2 regions of the Providencia xihuensis genome follow, and region 2 is predicted to be linked to the other one. Evidence: predicted binding sites of a transcription regulator. Region 2 holds the regulator's gene; the other holds the start of a gene.
What was found. Region 2 encodes ArgR, which controls arginine synthesis, uptake and breakdown. Its sites were predicted from a motif close to ANTGAATAAAAATACANT; they were not measured.
Positions count from the first base shown of each region.

Region 1: argC (N-acetyl-gamma-glutamyl-phosphate reductase) is a predicted target of ArgR. The motif match lies at 8,135-8,152, and genes of this name have one in related genera.

Region 1 covers NZ_CP169565.1:4,308,120-4,319,096, reverse strand. The annotation lists gene ACE2AL_RS19735 (bifunctional aspartate kinase/homoserine dehydrogenase II) at 1-2,259, shown strand, start outside; gene ppc (phosphoenolpyruvate carboxylase) at 2,664-5,303, shown strand; gene ACE2AL_RS19725 (hypothetical protein) at 5,485-5,724, opposite strand; gene metF (methylenetetrahydrofolate reductase) at 5,818-6,702, opposite strand; gene argE (acetylornithine deacetylase) at 6,934-8,088, opposite strand; gene argC (N-acetyl-gamma-glutamyl-phosphate reductase) at 8,191-9,195, shown strand; gene argB (acetylglutamate kinase) at 9,208-9,984, shown strand; gene ACE2AL_RS19700 (argininosuccinate synthase) at 10,029-10,977, shown strand, end outside.
Region 2 covers NZ_CP169565.1:4,132,406-4,143,382, reverse strand. The annotation lists gene ACE2AL_RS18815 (translocation/assembly module TamB domain-containing protein) at 1-1,340, shown strand, start outside; gene ACE2AL_RS18810 (gamma-glutamylcyclotransferase) at 1,344-1,691, shown strand; gene ppa (inorganic diphosphatase) at 1,822-2,352, opposite strand; gene fbp (class 1 fructose-bisphosphatase) at 2,564-3,571, opposite strand; gene mpl (UDP-N-acetylmuramate:L-alanyl-gamma-D-glutamyl-meso-diaminopimelate ligase) at 3,737-5,119, shown strand; gene ACE2AL_RS18790 (DUF6122 family protein) at 5,161-5,583, opposite strand; gene argR (transcriptional regulator ArgR) at 5,669-6,139, opposite strand; gene mdh (malate dehydrogenase) at 6,635-7,573, shown strand; gene ACE2AL_RS18775 (LysR family transcriptional regulator) at 7,651-8,625, opposite strand; gene ACE2AL_RS18770 (amino acid permease) at 8,798-10,084, shown strand; gene metC (cystathionine beta-lyase) at 10,110-10,977, shown strand, end outside.

The DNA of each region.
Region 1 (10,977 bases), 180 kb from region 2:
TGGCTGAAATTGAGCCAAAGTGACCGTATTTCGGCTCATCAGGTACAGCAATCTTTACGTCGTTATCAGCTTGAGCTAATTGAAAATCTTTTGCCAGAAAAACAGGCAGAGACTTTAGGGCGGTTATTTATTCAAGACTTAGAGCGTTTAAGCGCTTTGCTTGATCATCCCGTTAATGATGCGGTTTATGCGGAAGTGGTTGGCCATGGTGAAATTTGGTCGGCACGCTTAATGGCGGAAGTACTCACACAAACTGGCATGCCAAGTGCTTGGTTAGATGCACGTCTATTTCTACGCGCTGAACGTGCTGCACAGCCACAAGTTGATGAAATAAAATCACGCTATTTATTACAGCAGCAGTTAACGCAATTACCTAATCGCCGTATTGTTGTGACTGGGTTTATCTCGCGTAATCAGCAGGGTGAAACAGTTCTATTGGGGCGCAATGGGAGTGATTATTCGGCGACCCAAGTGGGAGCATTGGCAGATGTGGCAAAAGTCACAATTTGGAGTGATGTTGCAGGGGTGTACAGTGCGGACCCTCGTAAAGTGAAAGATGCCTGTTTGCTGCCCTTATTGCGCCTTGATGAAGCAAGTGAATTAGCGCGTTTAGCGGCTCCTGTTTTACATACACGTACTTTACAGCCTGTTTCTGTAAGCAATATTGATTTGCAACTTAGGTGTAGTTACCAGCCAGAGCAGGGCTCTACAAAAATTGAACGCGTTTTAGCCTCTGGTGCAGGGGCAAAAATTGTCACAAGCCATGATGATGTCTGTTTGATTGAGCTGCGTATTGCAGCAGGTCGTGATTTCAAACAAATTTGCAAAGATGTGGACTTACTGCTCAAACGCGTTCAGTTACGTCCACTTGCGCGGGGAATTCACGATGACCGTGCGTTAATTCAATTGTGTTATACCTCTGAAATTGTCGAAAGTGCGCTAAATGTTCTCGAAGAAGCGGCTTTACCAGGGGCATTATCGTTACGGGAAGGTTTTTCTTTAGTCGCTTTAGTTGGCGCAGGTGTTTGCAAAAAACCACTACATAGCCATCGTTTCTATGAAGAGCTTAAAGGCCAGCCTGTCGAATTCATTTGGCATTCAGAAGATGCCATTAGTTTGGTTGCAGTGCTGCGAACTAATCAAACTGAGCACCTGATCCAAGGTATGCACCAAAGCTTGTTCCGCGCCGAAAAACGTATTGGCTTAGTGTTATTTGGTAAAGGGAATATTGGCGCACGTTGGTTAGAGCTTTTCGCGGCAGAACAACCGAATATCTCTGCTCGCAGTGATTTCGATTTTGTGTTGGCAGGTGTGGTGGATAGTCGTCGCAGCTTATTGAATTATCAAGGTATCGACCCAAGTCGTGCATTAGCCTTTTTTGACGATGAAGCCATTGAACATGCAGACGACAACTTATTTCTTTGGATGCGTTCCCATCCTTATGATGACTTAGTGGTTTTAGATGTTACAGCCAGTGAGGCATTAGCGGAAAGCTATATAGATTTTGCCAGTTATGGTTTCCATGTGATCAGTGCCAACAAAATCGCTGGGGCGGCACAAACAGAGCAATATCGCCAAATTCGTGACGCCTTTTCAAAAACAGGTCGCCACTGGTTGTATAACGCGACTGTAGGTGCAGGGTTACCCATCAACTACACAGTGCGTGACTTGAAAGAAAGTGGAGATGGAATACTGGCGATTAGCGGTATTTTCTCGGGGACGTTGTCTTGGTTATTTTTGCAATTTGATGGCTCAGTACCGTTTAGCGAACTTGTCGAGCAAGCGTGGCAGCAGGGTTTAACTGAACCTGACCCACGAATTGACCTTTCTGGGCAAGATGTGATGCGTAAATTGATTATTTTAGCACGTGAGGCGGGTTATGATATTGAACCCGATGAAGTACGTGTTGAATCATTAGTACCAAAACAAGCACAGACAGGTTCTTTGGATGAGTTTTTCGAAAACAGCGCGGTGATCAACGAGCAAATGCAACAGCGTTTAGAAGCGGCACAAGAACTAGGGTTAGTGCTGCGTTATGTGGCTCGGTTTGATGCAGTGAAAGGGAAAGCGAAAGTGGGTGTGGAAGCGGTAAAACCAGACCACCCATTGGCTTCATTATTGCCAGGCGATAATGTATTTGCTATCGAAAGTCGTTGGTATCGTGATAACCCATTAGTCATCCGCGGCCCTGGTGCTGGGCGCGATGTCACTGCTGGGGCAATTCAATCGGATTTAAACCGATTATCTCAATTGCTGTAGTTATTTTTTGTTTGTATTGGTGCTCTTATTTTTATAAAGAGCGCCAATGCATCCATGAAATTTTTTAATTCTCGCCATTTTTTCCCTTTTTTTATTCTGATGATTTAATTCTTCAACATTATTCATGTCTTAAAAGTGCTGAATCGACGATATATTGCGCTGAAACAATACTTAAATAAGAAAAATTAATAAAAATAAGGCTGTAATTAAATTTCAGAAAAATCCCCCAAAGCCATTTTTTTCTGATATGAATATACACTCAAGGGTAAATTTAGCGGGCTGCATCACAAAACGACAACTCTAACGCAGCCGACTGAAATTTTGTTACAGGAAACAGGTCGCAGTCTGTTAACCGTGCTTAGTGCGGGGATGCATTCTGCCAGAAGCACAAGGTCAGGAGTCTCATGAATCAGCAATATTCCGCAATGCGCAGTAATGTCAGTATGCTGGGTAAGCTACTCGGCGATACCATCAAGGAAGCACTAGGCGAGGACATACTTGATAAAGTTGAATCCATTCGTAAGCTTTCCAAATCCTCCCGTGCAGGTAATGAAGTTCAACGCCAAAAATTGTTGATGACATTACAAAACCTTTCGAATGATGAATTGCTTCCCGTTGCAAGGGCATTTAACCAATTTTTAAACCTGACTAACGTGGCTGAGCAGTACCACAGTATTTCTCCACACGGGGAAGCGGCAAGCAACCCAGTGGCACTGAAAAAATTATTCAGCCGCTTAAAAGACAAAAGTTTTACCGATAACGATATCCAAAAAGCGGTGGAGCAGTTATCCATTGAGCTGGTGTTAACCGCGCACCCAACTGAGATTGCGCGTCGTACTCTGATCCACAAATTGGTCGAGGTAAATAATTGCTTATCACAACTCGATCACGATGATATTGCCGACTATGAACGTAATAACATCATGCGCCGTCTGCGCCAATTAGTGGCTCAATCCTGGCATACGGACGAAATCCGTAAAATTCGCCCAACGCCAATTGATGAAGCAAAATGGGGATTTGCGGTTGTAGAAAATTCGTTGTGGGAAGGGGTTCCTGCGTTTTTACGCGAGTTTAACGAGCAACTGGAAGAGTCTATTGGGGCTGTTCTTCCTGTCGAAGCTAACCCAATCCGTTTTACATCATGGATGGGTGGCGACCGGGATGGTAACCCAAACGTAACAGCAGATGTCACTCGCCACGTCTTGCTATTAAGCCGTTGGAAAGCGGCAGATTTATTCCTCAAAGATATTCAGGTTCTAGTCTCTGAGTTATCCATGACGGAAGCCACACCTGAGCTGCGTGCGTTAGCAGGGGGAGACGATGTTGACGAACCTTATCGTCAGATCGCAAAAAACCTGCGCAGTCAATTATTCTCTACGTTAGAATATTTAGAACGTCGTGTGAAAGGCGAACAAGTTCTGCCACCTGCAGATCTGTTAACGGATAACGCCCAATTATGGGACCCGCTATACGCCTGTTATCAATCATTGATTGCCTGCAATATGAAAATTATTGCCAATGGTCAGTTGTTAGATACCTTACGCCGTATTCGCAGCTTTGGTTTACAACTGGTGCGTATCGATGTGCGCCAAGAAAGCACACGTCATACCGATGCGATTGCAGAACTTACTCAGTATTTGGGATTAGGCGATTATGCACAGTGGTCTGAGGAAGAAAAGCAGCAATTTTTATTAACAGAATTGCAGTCCCGCCGTCCATTGATCCCGCAAGATTGGCAACCAAGTGCTGAAACCCAAGAAGTGTTTGAAACGTGCCGCGTGATTGCGAAAGCGAAGAATGATTCCATCGCAGCCTACGTGATTTCAATGGCAAAAGTCCCTTCAGATGTTTTAGCAGTCAAATTATTGCTCAAAGAGGCGGGTGCTTCTATTCGACTGCCTGTTGCTCCGTTATTTGAAACCCTTGAGGACTTAAATAACGCACAAAGCGTCATGACAAAACTGTTAAGCATTGACTGGTATCGTGAGCTTATCGATGACCGCCAAATGGTGATGATTGGTTACTCAGACTCCGCGAAAGATGCGGGTGTGATGGCCGCATCATGGGCGCAATATCGTGCGCAAGATGCGTTAATTAAACTGTGTGAAAAAGAAGGTGTTACGCTGACGTTATTCCATGGCCGTGGTGGTACCATTGGTCGCGGCGGTGCACCAGCACATTCTGCATTACTGTCTCAACCACCAGGAAGTTTAAAGGGTGGCTTACGCGTGACTGAACAAGGGGAAATGATCCGCTTTAAATTCGGTCTACCACAAGTCACCATTAGCAGCCTTGCGTTGTATGCAAGTGCGATTTTAGAAGCGAATTTATTACCACCACCAGAGCCAAAAAATGAGTGGAAATCTGTCATGGATTCGCTGTCTGACGTTTCTTGTACTATGTACCGAGACTATGTGCGTGAGCAGCCAGACTTTGTCCCTTACTTCCGTGCTGCAACCCCCGAGCAAGAACTTGGTAAATTACCATTAGGCTCACGTCCAGCAAAACGTCGCCCGACGGGTGGTGTGGAAACCTTGCGTGCAATTCCATGGATTTTTGCCTGGACGCAAAACCGCTTAATGCTCCCTGCATGGTTAGGTGCTGGGGCGGCACTGAAACATGTAATTGAGCAAGAGGGCAAGCAATCTGTGCTCGATGAAATGTGGCAGCAATGGCCGTTCTTTAATACGCGAATTGCGATGTTAGAGATGGTGTATGCCAAAGCTGACCTGTGGCTGGCGGAATACTATGATCACCGTTTAGTGGAAGAGCGTTTGTGGCCATTGGGGCAAAAACTGCGTGACCAGTTATCGGATGATATTAAGAGTGTGCTGGCGGTATCGAAAGACGAAGCACTTATGGCGGATTTACCGTGGATTGCCGAGTCTATCGCCCTGCGTAACGTATATACCGATCCACTTAACGTGTTGCAGGCAGAATTACTGCACCGTTCTCGCCAACAAGAACACCCAGATCCACGTGTTGAACAAGCACTGATGGTGACTATTGCTGGTGTTGCGGCAGGGATGCGTAATACAGGTTAGTAGCGAGTTACCGATTTAGCTGAGAATTGAAAGGTTACCTATTAAGGTAACCTTTTTACTTTTTATTGATTTGCTTTCCATTGATCCCATTTTTCCCATTCATTTTTTGGTGTAATGAATTCATGGATTTTATCGTTGGATTTTAAACTAGCAATCTTCTTATTAGTTGCTTCTTCTTTAGCTAATTTAATTGGTTTGGGGTTGGTGGAATATACTGGGCTGCATTTAAATAGGAAGCCCTAATATCGCCATCAAGTGTGTAGCCACTGATTTTAGACGTCATGGCATCTTCAGTACCGTATTTTTTTGCGTGCTTGATTAAGCCTTCAGCAACGCCCTCTTTCCAAGGTGGCATATCGTAGTAAGGTACGGTACTTTTTAAGGATAAATACTCGCTGAGTGATTGAGCTTCGCTCATCATGTTCAATGAGTATAACTAAGTGGAATTAGAACGCTTTCATAAAGCAAGCAATGCCGTGATGTATTATCAAAAACGCATCACGACAATGAGGGATTAAGGCCTAACCCCTAAAGTATGGCAGATGGCATAGGTGAGCTCAGAACGGTTCAGTGTGTAAAAATGAAAATCTTTCACGCCTTCGCGGCTGAGGATCTTCACCATGTCCATCGCGATGGATGCCCCAACAAGGTTGCGGCTTTCTGGGTCATCATCTAACCCTTCATACATTCTGCTCATCCACGCAGGGATGCGCACGTTGGTCAGTTTGGCAAAACGCTCTAATTGGCGGAAATTGGACACAGGCAAAATTCCTGGCACTATTTCCACATCAATACCCGTTGCTACGCAGCGGTCACGAAAACGTAAATAGCTTTCGACATCAAAGAAAAATTGGGTGATAGCGCGATTAGCCCCTGCATCAATTTTCTTTTTCAGGTTAATTAAGTCAGCTTGTGCGCTTTTGGCTTCAGGGTGAACTTCAGGGTAAGCCGCGACTGAAATATCAAAATCGGCCTCGCCTTTTAATAACTCAACCAAATCTGTCGCATACATATCAGGTTTATGGCTGCTATCGGGAAAATCACCTCGTAAGGCAACAATATGGCGAATACCATTATTCCAATAGTCACGAGCAATAGATTTTAATTCATCTTTACTTGCGTCAATACAGGTTAAGTGTGGTGCAGCTACTAAGCCAGTTTTGTCTTTGATATCTTTAATGATGCTATGGGTTCTGTCCCGTTCGCCTGAGTTAGCGCCATAGGTAACAGAGACAAATTTAGGTTTCAGGTTTTTGAGCCGATCGATGGATTTCCAAAGCGTCTGCTCCATCTCTTCACTGCGAGGTGGGAAAAATTCGAATGAAACATTAATTTGGCCATCTAATTCAGCTAAATTTTGATTTAGCGCCTCGCGCTGATTCGCGTGAAAAAAACTCATACCCTGTAACCTCGCAATTAGCAGACTAACTATTATCTTTGTAAATTATTATATCCATGTATGCATCTATACGTTTAGACGTCTAAATAGAAATTACCAGATCGGTATCAATAGTCAATACTTAAATTAAATTATGTCGCTGATGTTTTTTCAGTCAGAACAGGAAAAAAATTCATGATAAAAAAACGCGACTCTTTTCAGCGTCGCGTTTATATGAGTGGCTAGTTAGATTTATTCGGTGAAACAGAAATGCTCAATCATTTGGCTAATTAATTGGCGAGTAGGTTCGATAAAGCGCATATCGATAAATTCATCGGGTTGATGAGCTTGTTCAATAGAACCTGGGCCGAGGACTAAAGTAGGGCAAAGTTCTTGAATAAATGGCGCTTCGGTACAGTAGTTCACGGTATCCGCTTTTTGACCCAGTAACTGCTCAATCACGGCGACCATTTTGTGGTCTGTCGGGCATTCATAACCTGGGATCGGTGGGTGCATTGACTCAATCGCCAAACGACCTGGCCATCTTGCCCGCACAGGTTCGAGTGCATCATTCAATAGCTCATCCAAATCTTGCAATGTCAGCCCTGGTAATGGGCGAATATCCATATGTAATTCACAGCAACCACAAATACGGTTCGCCGCATCACCGCCATGAATATGACCAAAGTTCATGGTGGGATAAGGGATCACGAAAGCTGGGTTATTAAAACGCTCTTTCAATGTGTTACGCAGCGTCATTAAATGAGAAATCGACTCATGCATCAGCTCAATGGCATTTACACCACGTTCAGGGTCACTTGAATGTCCCGATTGCCCCGTAATGCGGATAGCGTTAGATAAATGGCCTTTATGTGCACGTATCGGTTGTAATGAGGTTGGCTCACCGATAATGGCAAAATCAGGGCGCAGTGCTGTATTCGCTGCAAAGTAACGGGCTCCTGCCATCGAGGTTTCTTCATCGGCTGTCGCAAGGATATGCAGAGGGCGCTTGAGTTTGGCAAGATCCATATCGCGCAATGCATCGACAATAAAAGCAAAAAAGCCTTTCATGTCAGCAGTACCAAGACCGTAAAGCTTACCATCATGTTCAGTAAGCTCGAAAGGGTTTTTACTCCAACGTCCATCATCAAAAGGCACAGTATCGGTATGCCCACATAGCATCAGGCCGCCATTACCCTCTCCAATGGAAGCCAGCAGGTTATATTTATCACGTGTTTCCGGTACGGGCTGAATATTGACCGAAAACCCCAGCGTCTCTAACCATCCACCAAGGAGTTCCACAAGGGCTTTATTGCTTTGATCCAAATGAGAATCAGTTGCACTAATCGATGGAGTGGCAATTAATTGACGATAAATCTCAATAAATGCAGGTAATTTAATATTCACTGTTGACAGCCTTAATCCATAATAGTATCAATATTCATGCACTTTATTTGAATAAAAATACACATTAAACTGTTTGAGTCACGAGTACAAGGTAGAAAGCACATGTTGAACACACTCATTATCGGGGCTAGTGGCTATACTGGAGCAGAATTAGCCGCTTATTTGCAACGTCATCCTGAAATTAACCTTCAAGGGTTGATGGTATCGAAGCAAAGTGCCGATGCAAATAAATGTTTTTCTGATTTATATCCTCAGTATAAAGGCATTATTGACCTTCCTGTACAGCCATTAACTGATGTGGCTGAGGCGGCAAAAGGTATTGATGTTGTTTTCCTCGCCACGGCGCACGAAGTAAGCCACGATATCGCTCCGCAATTCCTTGAGGCAGGCTGTGTGGTATTCGATTTGTCGGGTGCTTACCGCGTTCAAGATCCTGCGTTCTACACGCAATACTATGGCTTTGAACATACAAATACCGAATGGTTAATGCAAGCAGTTTACGGTTTGGCAGAATGGCAAGCCGATAAAATTCGTCAAGCTCAATTAGTTGCAGTGCCAGGCTGTTACCCAACCGTTTCACAGCTCGCGTTAAAGCCGTTAATTGACGCAAAATTATTAGACAACAACATGTGGCCTGTTATCAATGCAACCAGTGGTGTGTCAGGGGCAGGGCGTAAGGCCTCAATGACAAATAGCTTCTGTGAAGTGAGTTTGCAGCCATACGGTATTTTCACCCATCGCCATCAACCTGAAATCTCCACACATTTAGGGCAAGAAGTGATTTTCACGCCGCATCTGGGCAACTTCTCAAGGGGGATCCTTGCCACTATTACATGCAAGGTGAAAGCAGGTGTTACGGCAGAGAAAATTGGCGAAACGTTTAAAGAAGCATATCAAAACAAACCATTGGTGCGTTTATATGATAAAGGCGTTCCTGCATTGAAATCGGTGGTCGGCACACCGTTTTGTGATATCGGTTATGTATTGAAAGGGGAACACCTGATTTTAGTCGGTACAGAAGATAACCTACTAAAAGGTGCCGCTGCACAGGCTGTACAGTGCATGAATATTCGTTTTGGTTTCAATGAAACTCAGTCATTACTTTAATAAGGACAACCCATGCAACCCTTAGTGATTAAATTGGGCGGTGTGTTACTCGATAGTACCGAAGCGTTAGAAAAACTTTTTACTGCCATTCAAACTTACCGCCAAACGCATAAGCGTGAGCTGGTAATTGTCCATGGTGGAGGCTGTCTAGTTGATGAATTAATGCAGAAACTGCAACTTCCTGTGGTGAAAAAGCAAGGACTGCGTGTCACACCCGCGGATCAAATTGACATTATTACGGGGGCTTTAGCGGGTACGGCAAATAAAACCTTACTGGCATGGAGCATCAAACACCAGTTGCCCGCGGTGGGGTTATCACTCGGTGACGGACAAAGTGCGGTTGTCACACAGTTAAATGACGAACTGGGTCATGTTGGGAATGCAAAACCAGGTGACGCCAAACTATTAAAATTGCTGCTTAGTGCGGGTTATTTGCCAATCATCAGTTCTATTGGGATCACTGCACAAGGTGAGCTGATGAATGTGAATGCAGACCAAGCCGCAACCGCTGTAGCCCAAGCACTCAATGCCGATCTGGTTTTATTGTCGGATGTCAGTGGCATTTTAGATGGTAAAGGCCAAAAAATTGATGAGATGACCACGCAAAAAGCGCAGAAACTCATCGACCAAGGAATTATTACAGATGGAATGATTGTTAAGGTGAATGCTGCATTAGACGCAGCTAACGCACTACAACGCTCCGTCGATATTGCAAGTTGGCGTCACGCAGAACAACTTCCTGAGCTGTTTAATGGTACAGCAATTGGAACTCGGATCTTGGCATCGTAATCGAGCCATACACATAAAAAATTAATTGAGCGGATAGGTACGTTATGAAAAAGGGCATTAAAAAGATTGTATTAGCATACTCTGGTGGTTTAGATACCTCGGCAATTATTCCATGGTTGAAAGAAAACTATGACGGTTGTGAAGTGGTTGCATTCGTTGCCGATGTGGGACAAGACAGGGAAGATCTCGTTGGTGTTGAGAAAAAAGCACTGCAATCAGGCGCATCAGAATGCTATGTCGTTGATTTACGTGAAGAGTTCATCAAAGAATATATCTATCCAGTATTAAAAACGGGTGCGTTATATGAAGGTAGCTATTTATTAGGCACATCAATGGCTCGCCCAATTATTGCGAAAGCACAAGTTGAAATCGCATTAAAAGTGGGTGCGGATGCCGTTGCTCACGGTGCAACGGGTAAAGGAAACGACCAAGTGCGTTTCGAAAGCACCTATACGGCGTTAGCACCGCAACTGCAAGTGGTTGCACCATGGCGTGAGTGGGATTTGCGTTCTCGTGAAGCGCTGCTCGATTACCTGAAAGAGCGTAACATCCCGACAACAGCGAGTCTTGAAAAAATCTATAGCCGTGATGAAAACGCATGGCATATTTCCACTGAAGGTGGCGTATTAGAAAGCACATGGAATGCAGCCAACCAAGATTGCTGGGTATGGACTGTTGATCCGCAAGATGCGCCAGATGAAGCGGAACTGGTGACTGTTGGTGTGAAACAAGGCGAAGTGGTTTCTGTTAACGGTAAGGCATTGTCTCCTCTAGGGTGTTTAGAAGCACTGAACACGCTGGGTGCGAAACACGGTGTTGGCCGTATCGACATCGTTGAAAACCGTTTAGTCGGTATGAAATCTCGTGGTTGCTATGAAACCCCAGGAGGCACCATTATGATGGCTGCGCTGCGTGGGATTGAGCAATTAGTATTAGACCGTGACAGCTACAAATGGCGTGAGCAGCTAGGTTTAGAAATGTCGTATGTGGTCT
Region 2 (10,977 bases):
TATTTGGCCTCGCCAATAACGGGCAGATGCGCGGAAACTTGCAAGTTTCAGATATTGAAAAACGCCGTTTGTTATCGGGAAATGTTGAAATAAACTCGATTACCTTGGATTTAATCAAACCGTTACTTGGTCAAAAAGAAGTGGCGAATGGCCGTTTAAATGCAAACCTTCGTTTAGGTGGTTCAGCGAATAACCCGCTGTTAAATGGGAACTTATCACTTTCTAGCTTAGAAATTAAATCTGCTATGATCCCGTTTGATATTAAAAGCGGTCATTTAGGCATTAATTTCAATGGCACGAGTTCGGTAATGAATGGGCAGATCAATACCCCTGAAGGGTATCTGAACATTGATGGTGATGCGGATTGGCGAAATATCAATGCGTGGCGTGCGAAAGTCATGGCGCGCGGGAACAACCTGCGTGTGTCCATGCCACCGATGATTAAAATTGATGTGCAACCTGATATTGTGTTTAATGCTTCGCCATCGCTCTTAACGTTAAGTGGTTCTGTGACTATTCCATGGGCAAGAATTACGGTTCAAGAGCTGCCTGAGTCAGCAGTTAGTGCGTCTTCTGATGTGGTGATGTTGGATAACAACTTGCAGCCGATAGAAGAAAAAGCGCCTTCTATTCCGATTCAAACCAATTTAGATATTAAAATTGGTAATGATGTACAGCTAGATGCATTTGGTCTAAAAGCGCGGTTAACGGGCTTACTGAAGGTATTGCAGAATAAGCAAGGGCTCAGCTTGAATGGGCAGATTGACATTCCTGCGGGGCGTTTCCGTGCTTATGGTCAGGACTTAATTGTCCGTAAAGGGCAAATTCAGTTCTCAGGACCTGCGGATCAACCGTTCTTAAATTTAGAGGCGATTCGTAATCCAGAGAACACGGCAGATGATGTTATTGCAGGTGTTAAGGTCACAGGGCTTGCAGACAAACCGAAAGTCGAGATATTCTCTGAGCCAGCCAAGACACAACAAGAAGCGCTTTCCTATCTGTTAAGAGGGGAAGGCTTAGAAAGTGGTGACGCAAATGGCTCCCAAATGACATCGATGATTATCGGCTTAGGTGTGGCTCAAAGTGGGCAACTGGTAGGTAAGATAGGTGAAACATTCGGGGTTTCTGATCTGGCACTCGATACTCAAGGTGTGGGCGATGGTTCCCAAGTTGTGGTGAGCGGTAAGATAACCAATGATTTACAAGTGAAGTATGGAGTTGGTATCTTTGACTCATTGGCAACCTTGACCTTACGCTATCGGTTAATGCCAAAATTGTATTTAGAAGCTGTGTCTGGTGTGAACCAGGCCTTGGATCTCCTTTACCAATTTGAGTTTTAGATTATGCGTGTAATTGTTTATGGCAGCTTAAGACAAAAGCAAGGAAATCATCACTGGATGACTTATGCTCAATTGTTAGGCGAGCACAAGCTAGAAGGCTATGAACTGTATGATCTTGGATTTTATCCCGCTGTGGTGAAAGGCGATGGAGCCATTGAGTGCGAAGTGTACCGCATCAACCCATCGATTTTGACCGAGCTAGATGAGCTAAAGAAAAACTCCCAGGATTATGTAAGAGAGTTGATCCCAACGCCATATGGCAACGCTTGGATTTATCTGTATAAGCATTCGGTTGATGGCCTGCGCCAAATTAAAAGCGGCGACTGGCTCAAACGTGATGAAGAAAAATAACCACACACTATTTTGTTGAGTGGACAATGTGCAGTACGCCGGCAATATTGCCGGCGTTTTTACATTTAAAGGCATAAAAAAAGCTCTGGGGTTAACCAGAGCCTTCAATAATATTTCCTGAAGGGGAAAATTATTTTTTCGCAGCGCGCTCGAAAGAGGCGATAATTTCCGCTTTAGCAGCTTCTGCGTTATCCCAACCATCAACTTTAACCCACTTACCTTTTTCTAAATCTTTGTAATGTTCAAAGAAGTGAGTGATTTGTGCTTTCAGTAACTCAGGGATATCGTTCACATCTTTAATGTGGTCGTATTCTTTGCTCAGTTTAGTGTGTGGAACAGCCACTAATTTCGCATCTTCACCTGATTCATCGGTCATTTTCAGGACGCCAACTGGGCGACAACGAATAACAGAACCAGGTTGTAATGGGTATGGTGTTGGGACTAACACGTCAACTGGGTCGCCATCTAAAGACAGTGTGTTGTTGATGTAACCATAGTTGCATGGATAGAACATTGCTGTTGACATGAAACGGTCTACAAACAGCGCGCCAGATTCTTTATCAACTTCGTATTTGATAGGATCTGCGTTAGCTGGAATTTCGATGATAACGTAGATATCTTCTGGCAGATCTTTACCTGCCGGTACATTGTTCAGGCCCATTTAAATGTATCCTTTGTGTGAATAATGAATTTACCCGTTTACTATTAACGTACTGATTAAATAGTGTTAGTTATCGACTTTCAAGCCGCTCACATTTTCGGGTAGATAGCGTGGGGGACATTATAGCCGCAAAAAGGGGAAAAACTCACTAGTTGGCGAAAAAAAGGGACAAAAAAGGCGGGAAATCCCGCCTGAGCATTAGTGAATTAGATTATTCAGCGTCTGGGAATTCACGCATGAATGATTCAGCTTTTTCCACCATAGATTCGGTTCCGACGAAGAACGGAGCACGTTGGTGTAATTCACTTGGAATAATATCTAAAATACGGTTCGCACCATCGCTTGCTTTACCGCCAGCTTGTTCAGCTAAGAATGCAATTGGATTGCACTCATACAGTAGGCGCAGTTTTCCATTTGGGTGACTTGCTGTGCTTGGGTAGATATAGATACCCCCTTTGAGCAAATTACGGTGGAAGTCTGCCACTAAAGAGCCAATATAGCGCGTGGTATAAGGGCGGTTAGTTGCTTTATCTTCTTCTTGGCAGTATTTAATGTACTTTTTAACACCCATAGGGAACTTGATATAGTTACCTTCGTTAATGGAGTACATTTTGCCTTCCGATGGGAACATGACTTTCTCATGAGATAAGCAGAATACGCCTAATGATGGGTCGTAAGTAAACGCATGCACACCAACCCCTGTGGTATAAACCAACATAGTTGATGAACCGTAAACAACGTAACCCGCAGCAACTTGGCGGTTACCTGGTTGCAGGAAGTCTGCTTCAGTCACAGGTTGGCCAATTGGTGTAATACGGTGGTAAATTGAGAAAATTGTCCCGACGGAAACGTTTACATCGATATTCGAAGAACCATCTAGTGGGTCCATTAATACGACATATTTTGCGTTTTCTGCACGGTCTCCTTCGAAAATGACAATTTCGTCTTCTTCTTCAGAGGCGATACCAGCGACTTCTCCGCGTGCTTTTAGGGCCGCTTTCAGTTTTTCGTTTGCATACAGGTCAAGCTTCATCTGGACTTCACCTTGAATATTCGAAACACCATTAGTGCCAAGAATATCGACGAGTCCAGCTTTGTTAATATCACGGTGGATAATTTTAGCGCCCAGTTTAATTGCTGACAGTAGTGACGTCAGCTCACCTGTTGCATGAGGAAAATCTTGTTGCTTTTCGACGATGAATTCGCCTAATGTTTTCATGACGAAGGTCCTGAATAAAATTGACAAAGGTTTTGCGGGACGATTATACCCCGCGCGGGGGAGAGTTTAACTAAATAAAAAAAAGATTAATAGGTTAATGCATTTATAAACCTGCTATTGATGGGTAGAATAGTGACAAACCTCATGCTAATTGGATGAAAAAGAATGCACATACATATTTTAGGTATATGCGGTACCTTTATGGGAAGTTTAGCAATATTGGCGCGATCTTTAGGCCATAAAGTGACGGGATCAGATGCAAATGTTTATCCACCAATGAGCACATTGCTTGAAAATCAAGGCATTGAGCTTATTCAAGGTTATGACCCTGCTCAGCTCGAACCGATCCCAGATATGGTGGTGATTGGCAATGCCATGACGCGTGGTAACCCGTGTGTTGAAGCTGTATTAGAACGAGGTTTACCTTATACTTCAGGCCCTCAATGGTTACATGACCACGTATTACCTGAGCGTTGGGTACTTGCTGTGGCGGGAACACATGGTAAAACCACGACAGCAGGAATGTTAGCGTGGATCTTAGAAGACTGCGGTTATAAGCCAGGCTTCTTAATTGGTGGTGTGCCAGGCAATTTTGATGTGTCCGCTAAACTTGGCGAAAGCCCATTTTTTGTGATTGAAGCCGATGAGTATGATTGTGCATTCTTCGATAAACGCTCAAAATTTGTGCATTACAGTCCAAAAACCTTGGTTTTGAATAACCTTGAGTTCGACCATGCGGATATTTTCGAAAATCTCGAAGCAATTCAAAAACAATTTCATCACCTTGTTCGTATCGTCCCTGCCAGTGGAAAAATCTTTACCCCAGACAATGACAATCATTTAAAACAAGTGATTGGCATGGGGTGTTGGAGTGAGCAAGAGCTGGTGGGCGGTGAACATGGCGAATGGCAAGGGGTGAAGCTAAACCACGATGGTAGCCACTTTGAAGTGTATTTTCAGCAAGAAAAAGTGGGCGAAGTCTCTTGGTCACAAGTGGGTAACCACAATATCCAAAATGGTTTGATGGCGATTGCAGCTGCTCACCATGTTGGTGTACCTGCTAAAGAGGCTTGTATTGCATTGGGTAAATTTATCAATGCACGTCGTCGCCTTGAATTGCGTGGTGTGGAAAATGGTGTCAGCGTTTATGATGATTTTGCGCATCACCCAACCGCAATTTTGGCAACACTCGAAGCGTTGCGTAGCAAAGTGGGTGGGACTTCACGAATTATTGCTGTGTTAGAGCCCCGTTCAAATACCATGAAAATGGGGGTGAATAAAAATGACATTGCGCCTGCTTTAGGCCGTGCAGATGAAGTCTTTTTATTCCAACCAACCAATATTCCGTGGATGGTCACTGACATCGCTGAAAAGTGCGTTCAGCCCGCTCGCTGGAGCGCGGATATTGACACACTGACGAACATGGTGATTGAAGCTGCACAGCCTGGTGACCATATACTTGTCATGAGCAATGGTGGCTTTGAGGGCATCCATGGGAAATTGCTAGCGGGTTTGAAAGCGAAAGCGGAAACTGAAGTAGATGAGTAATTAAGCCTACTGATAATAGTCTAGATAGACCCCAGTGTTCATTAAGATTGCTGGGGTTTTTTAATGTCTGATGTATCGAATGGGCATTGGTCTATCACCCAGCTTAATGTTACTGGGTTATTCATTTCTTTTTTTAGGCTGCCCATATAGCAATCGAGTGAATCGGTAAAAAGATGGAATAAGCACCCGACAGCTACAGCTTTAAGCTTCCAGGATGGCATAAACAGTAAAATGACATAGGCAATCGCGGCCCAAAGGGAATGAAGGGGATGGAAGCCAATGCCACAGCGATCAGGGTCAAAAATAGGGTCTGCTAATAAGTGGTCTAAATCGATAGCCATTGTTGCAATCATAATCAATGCGGCTAACTTCCAATTTTTTCGCCAAAATAGATAGGCGAACAAAATTGGCATCAAAAAATGAAAGCCGTAATGCACAATATTGCGAAAAATTTCGAATAGCACGGTAAAGCCCCTAATCTTTGGCTTAAATAAAAAAGGGAAAGTCGATACTTTCCCCCTTAGTTTGGCATCAAACGATTGATGTCAATTAGAGCTCTTGCTCGAACAACGCTAAAATCGCTTCGTATAGCTCTTTCGTCGTGAAGTTATTCGCTGGTGTAGAGAAAATCGTATCATCCCCTGCAATACTCCCTAAAATACCTTCGGCTTTACCTAATGAGTCTAGTAAGCGAGCAATTAATTGAGCTGCGCCTGGGCTAGTTCTAATTACCACAACTGATGGGTTGTAATCGATATCCAAAACGAGGTTTTTCAATGGACTGGTGGCGGTTGGCACACCAGGCTCACTTGGCAAGCAATACACCATTTCCATTTTCGCATTACGAGTGCGAACAGCGCCAAACTTGGTGAGCATTCTGGAAATTTTAGATTGATTAATGTTTTCGTAGCCTTCTTCCTGCAAAGCCGTGACAATTTCAGCCTGAGAGCTAAATTTTTCTTCTTTGAGTAGGGCTTTAAAAGCCTTAACTAAGTCTTCTTGTTTAGACGGAGTACGCATAATTAACCCATTCATCGGCATTAAACTAAGTTGTATTATCCGTAAAAGTGCATTTTTATGCAACAAAATTGCGTTATGATGATTTAATAATCAATGATAATGGAATCTTTTAGGTTTTATGTTGTTTTATTTGCAGCGCTAAAAGTCAATTTATCTTAAATTGTTAGTGTGGAAAATTAGCATAATATATCAATGAATTTAGCTTATTAAAGTTGTAAGTTTATTGTTAATAAAAGGGTTTGTGCTTGAATAATGAACAGTAAAAACAACTTATTGTGCGAAAAGCAATAGAGAGAAAAACTATTTGTTAAAAAAGTGCCCGTTATCTCATTAACAGATAAGGAATTTGTTTAGAATAGGGGGAATTAGTCAACAAATTCTCTAGCGTTAAACTCTCTCTCTATCTGTTAAGAAATTGTTTTTTATACGTAATGCGTTTAGTGCATAACCAAATAAAGTCATATTTTTTTAAAGTACAAATTAAGGAGTTTCAGAATGAAAGTTGCAGTCCTAGGTGCAGCAGGTGGTATCGGTCAGGCTCTCGCCCTTCTTCTCAAAAATCAGCTTCCAGCTGGTTCAGAACTCTCCCTCTACGACATCGCACCCGTTACTCCAGGTGTTGCTGCTGACTTAAGCCACATCCCAACAGACGTTAAAGTGGCTGGTTTTGCTGGTGAAGATGCGAAACCTGCACTGAAAGGTGCGGATATTGTTCTTATCTCTGCGGGTGTTGCACGTAAACCTGGCATGGACCGTTCAGACCTGTTTAACATTAACGCAGGCATCGTTCGTAACCTTGTTCAACAAATCGCAGAAACTTGCCCGAAAGCATTAATTGGTATTATCACTAACCCAGTGAACACAACTGTTGCAATCGCTGCCGAAGTTCTGAAAAAAGCAGGTGTATACGACAAAAACCGTTTATTCGGTGTGACAACATTAGATATCATCCGTTCTAATACTTTTGTTGCGGAATTAAAAGGCAAAAACGTCAACGATATCGAAGTTCCAGTTATCGGTGGTCACTCCGGCGTGACGATCCTGCCTCTGTTATCACAAATTGAAGGTGTAAGCTTCTCTGATGACGAAATCGCAGCATTAACTAAACGTATCCAAAATGCAGGTACTGAAGTAGTTGAAGCAAAAGCCGGTGGCGGATCAGCGACACTGTCTATGGGACAAGCAGCAGCACGTTTAGGTTTATCTTTAATTCGTGGTCTGCAAGGTGAAAGCAACGTGGTTGAGTGTGTTTACACTGAAGGTGAAGGCCAACATGCACGTTTCTTCGCACAACCTGTTGTTTTAGGTAAAAACGGTATCGAAAAACACCTGCCAATTGGCAAATTAAGCGCATTTGAAGAAAAAGCGCTGAAAGACATGTTAGATGTCCTGAAAGCGGATATCGAATTAGGTGAAAAATTCATTAATGGCTAATGCTAATTAATTTTTCCTAATCGAAAAGGTTGAGTTTCTTTTTATAGAACTCAACCTTTTTAATTTCTATGAGACGACTACGAGGCATGCTGTCGCATCCAATGATCCCAGTGTGGATCTGACGGTATTTTTTCCACTAAAAAATCAATAAATGTTCTGATTTTCGGTGAGTGTGTATGAGCTGGGTGATATAACGCATACAGTGCAAATGGTGTCGATTTGGGGTCATAATCCAGCAAGACAGGGATCAGCTCGCCATTTTCAATATAATTGCCTAACATATATGTGGGTAAGCAAACAATGCCCTGGTGGCAACGTGCAGCTTCTAATAAACCTAAGCTACTATTCACCTCAATCATATTATTAATTTCCAAAGGATAAGCGCTACCATCTTTATCCGTCATTCGCCATGTGTCAGGAATATTCGGGTTAATTAAGCAATTATGTAATGCAATATCGGCGGGGGACTGAGGAATACCATAACGCTCAAAATACGTCCGACTACCACAATATACCCAGTTAATGTTGCAAATTTTTCGCAGCGCAAAATTCTCAGGCGGGTGACTAGTAATACGTAATGCAATATCAAAATCCACTTCATTTAAATTAATTAGCTCATCATTAAGGTCAACGGATAAACTGACTTTGGGATTCGTTTCGCGGTATTCACTGTAGATTTGCATTAAATGGCAGACACCAAATGCAATGGAACAGGTGATCTTTAATTGCCCTTGAGCATGTTGGTAGAAACTTGCGGTATTGATCAGAGAGTCATCAAGATCAGCCAATAAGTTTTGCGATCTCTGCAATAAATAGCGCCCGGCATCGGTCAAAATAAAATTTCGGGTTGTTCGTTTTAGCAAGACTACACCCAATTGATCTTCTAGCTGCTGTAGCCCTCGGCTGACGGATGACGGCGTTACATTCAGCTTCTTCGCCGCTAGGCTAAAGCTATTACATTCGACGATTTTGATAAATAACTCTAAATGTCGAAAAATCGCGTAGCTGTCAATTTTTGCTTTGAACGCAAAAGTGTTTTTATTTATTAGCATTGTCCCGCCCTATCAAACCCATTTATTCCAGCATACTATAATTGTGAATTTATCGCAGTTTGCTCGAGCCACACCAGTATTAAAAAACGGCGATAATGAAAAATTAACGCCTACAAATAATGTTGTTCCTAACTTTTTTAATAATTAAATCTATAACGTTGAGGAATAGACTATGTCTAATAGTATTCAGGCAAGTGCAGGTAATCCTATTGATACCAAAAAGATCCCTTTTACAAAATATGATGTAGGTTGGGTGATTTTATGTATCGGGATGGCGATTGGCTCAGGAATTGTATTTATGCCTGTGCAAATTGGTATTAAAGGCATCTGGGTGTTTATTGCCGCAACCATGCTTTCTTATCCAGCCATTTATTGGTTACAAAACTTATATCTTAGAACGCTATCTGAATCTGAAGAATGCAATGATTATGCGAGTGTTATTACGCAATACTTGGGTAAAAATTGGGGGATAGCATTAGGGATAGCTTACTTTTTAATGCTATTGCACGGTATGTTTTCTTATTCATTAGCCGTGACCTTCGACAGCGCCTCGTATATTAAAACCTTTGGATTAACCGAAGGGTTATTATCTGACTCTATCTGGTATGGGTTGATTATTATTTCCGTATTGGTCGCGATAGCGGCGCAAGGAGAGAGGCTACTGTTTAAAGTGTCAGGCCCAATGGTTATTGTGAAATTTGGGATTATTGTGCTGCTTGGTGTTGTCATGGTGCCATATTGGAACTTTGCGAATATCACTGCCTTTCCTGATTTTCTCCCATTTATGCGAGATGTTTTCTTAACATTACCATTTACGTTGTTTTCTATTTTATTTGTGCAAATTTTGAGCCCAATGAATATTGCTTATCGTAAGTTAGAAAGCGATAAACGCATTGCGACTTACCGTGCAATACGGGCTAACCGCGTTGCCTATATTATTTTAGCCGTCGCCGTATTATTCTTTGCATTTTCGTTTACCTTTTCAATTAGCCATGAACAAGCGGTATCCGCTTTCGAGCAAAATATTTCTGCATTAGCGATTGCTGCGCAGGTGATACCAGGTGCTGTGGTGAAAGTGATGACGGCATTATTGAATATTTTTGCAATCTTAACGGCATTCTTAGGGATTTACTTGGGCTTCCAAGAAGCGATAAAAGGCATTGTGGTGAATATTCTCACTCGATTCATGCCTGAAGAGCGCATTAACCAAACGGTACTGCACTATGGCGTATGCTTAGGCGTGATTATCGCACTGTGGTTCTGGGTTTCAACACGATTCTCAATCCTGTTTTTTATGCAGTTAGGTGGTCCATTGTTTGGTATCGTTTCTTGTTTGATCCCATGTTATCTGGTTTACAAAGTCCCAGCACTGCACAAATTTAAAGGCCCAACAGTGTGGTTTATCATTTTCTTTGGTGTGCTGTTGTGTCTGTCACCATTCTTTAAGTTTTTCGAATAAATAATGATGTTGATGAGAGGATCTCATGAAGAAAAAAGCAGTTTCTGAGTTTCATGTTGATACACAAGTGACCCAGCTTGGAAGAGACCCTGCGAAGCAATCAGGGTTCGTGAATGCCCCAGTTTATCGTGGTTCGACGGTGGTGTTCCCAACGGTTGATGCCTTAATCAACGATAGAGCCGAATTTAACTACGGTACAGCGGGCACGCCAACCATTAAGCAACTTGAACAGGCGTGGTCTGTTCTCGCAGGGGCAGAGGGGACGGTGTTGTCACCGTCAGGATTAGGAGCAATAGTCCTAGCCTTGTTAACGACACTGAAATCGGGTGATCACCTACTGATGCCAGACAGTGTTTATCGGCCAACCCGTAAGTTTTGCCACGGGTTATTGGATAAAATGGGGATTGAGACCACTTATTACGATCCGATGATCGGTACAGAGATTGAAACACTTGTGCAGCCAAATACCAGCACCATTTTTTTAGAGTCTCCAGGTTCTCAAAGTTTTGAAATTCAAGATGTTCCTGCGATTGTTGATGTTGCGAAACGGCATAATATTGCCACCATCATCGATAACACATGGGCAACACCGTTGTTTTTTAAAGCGCATGAACTGGGCTGTGATATTTCACTCGAAGCAGGAACAAAATATTTAGGTGGCCACTCTGATTTGCTGATGGGGATTGTGTCTGCAAATCAAGCATGGTGGCCAAAACTACGTGAAACTTATGACTACATGGCGATGTTGCCTGGAGCGGAAGACTGTTTTCTGGCTTTACGTGGTATGAGAACGTTGCCTATTCGCTTAAAAGAAGCCCAAGAAAGAGCGCTAAATATTGCTCACTGGTTACAGCAACGCCCTGAAGTTATTAGAATTTTACACCCCGCATTTC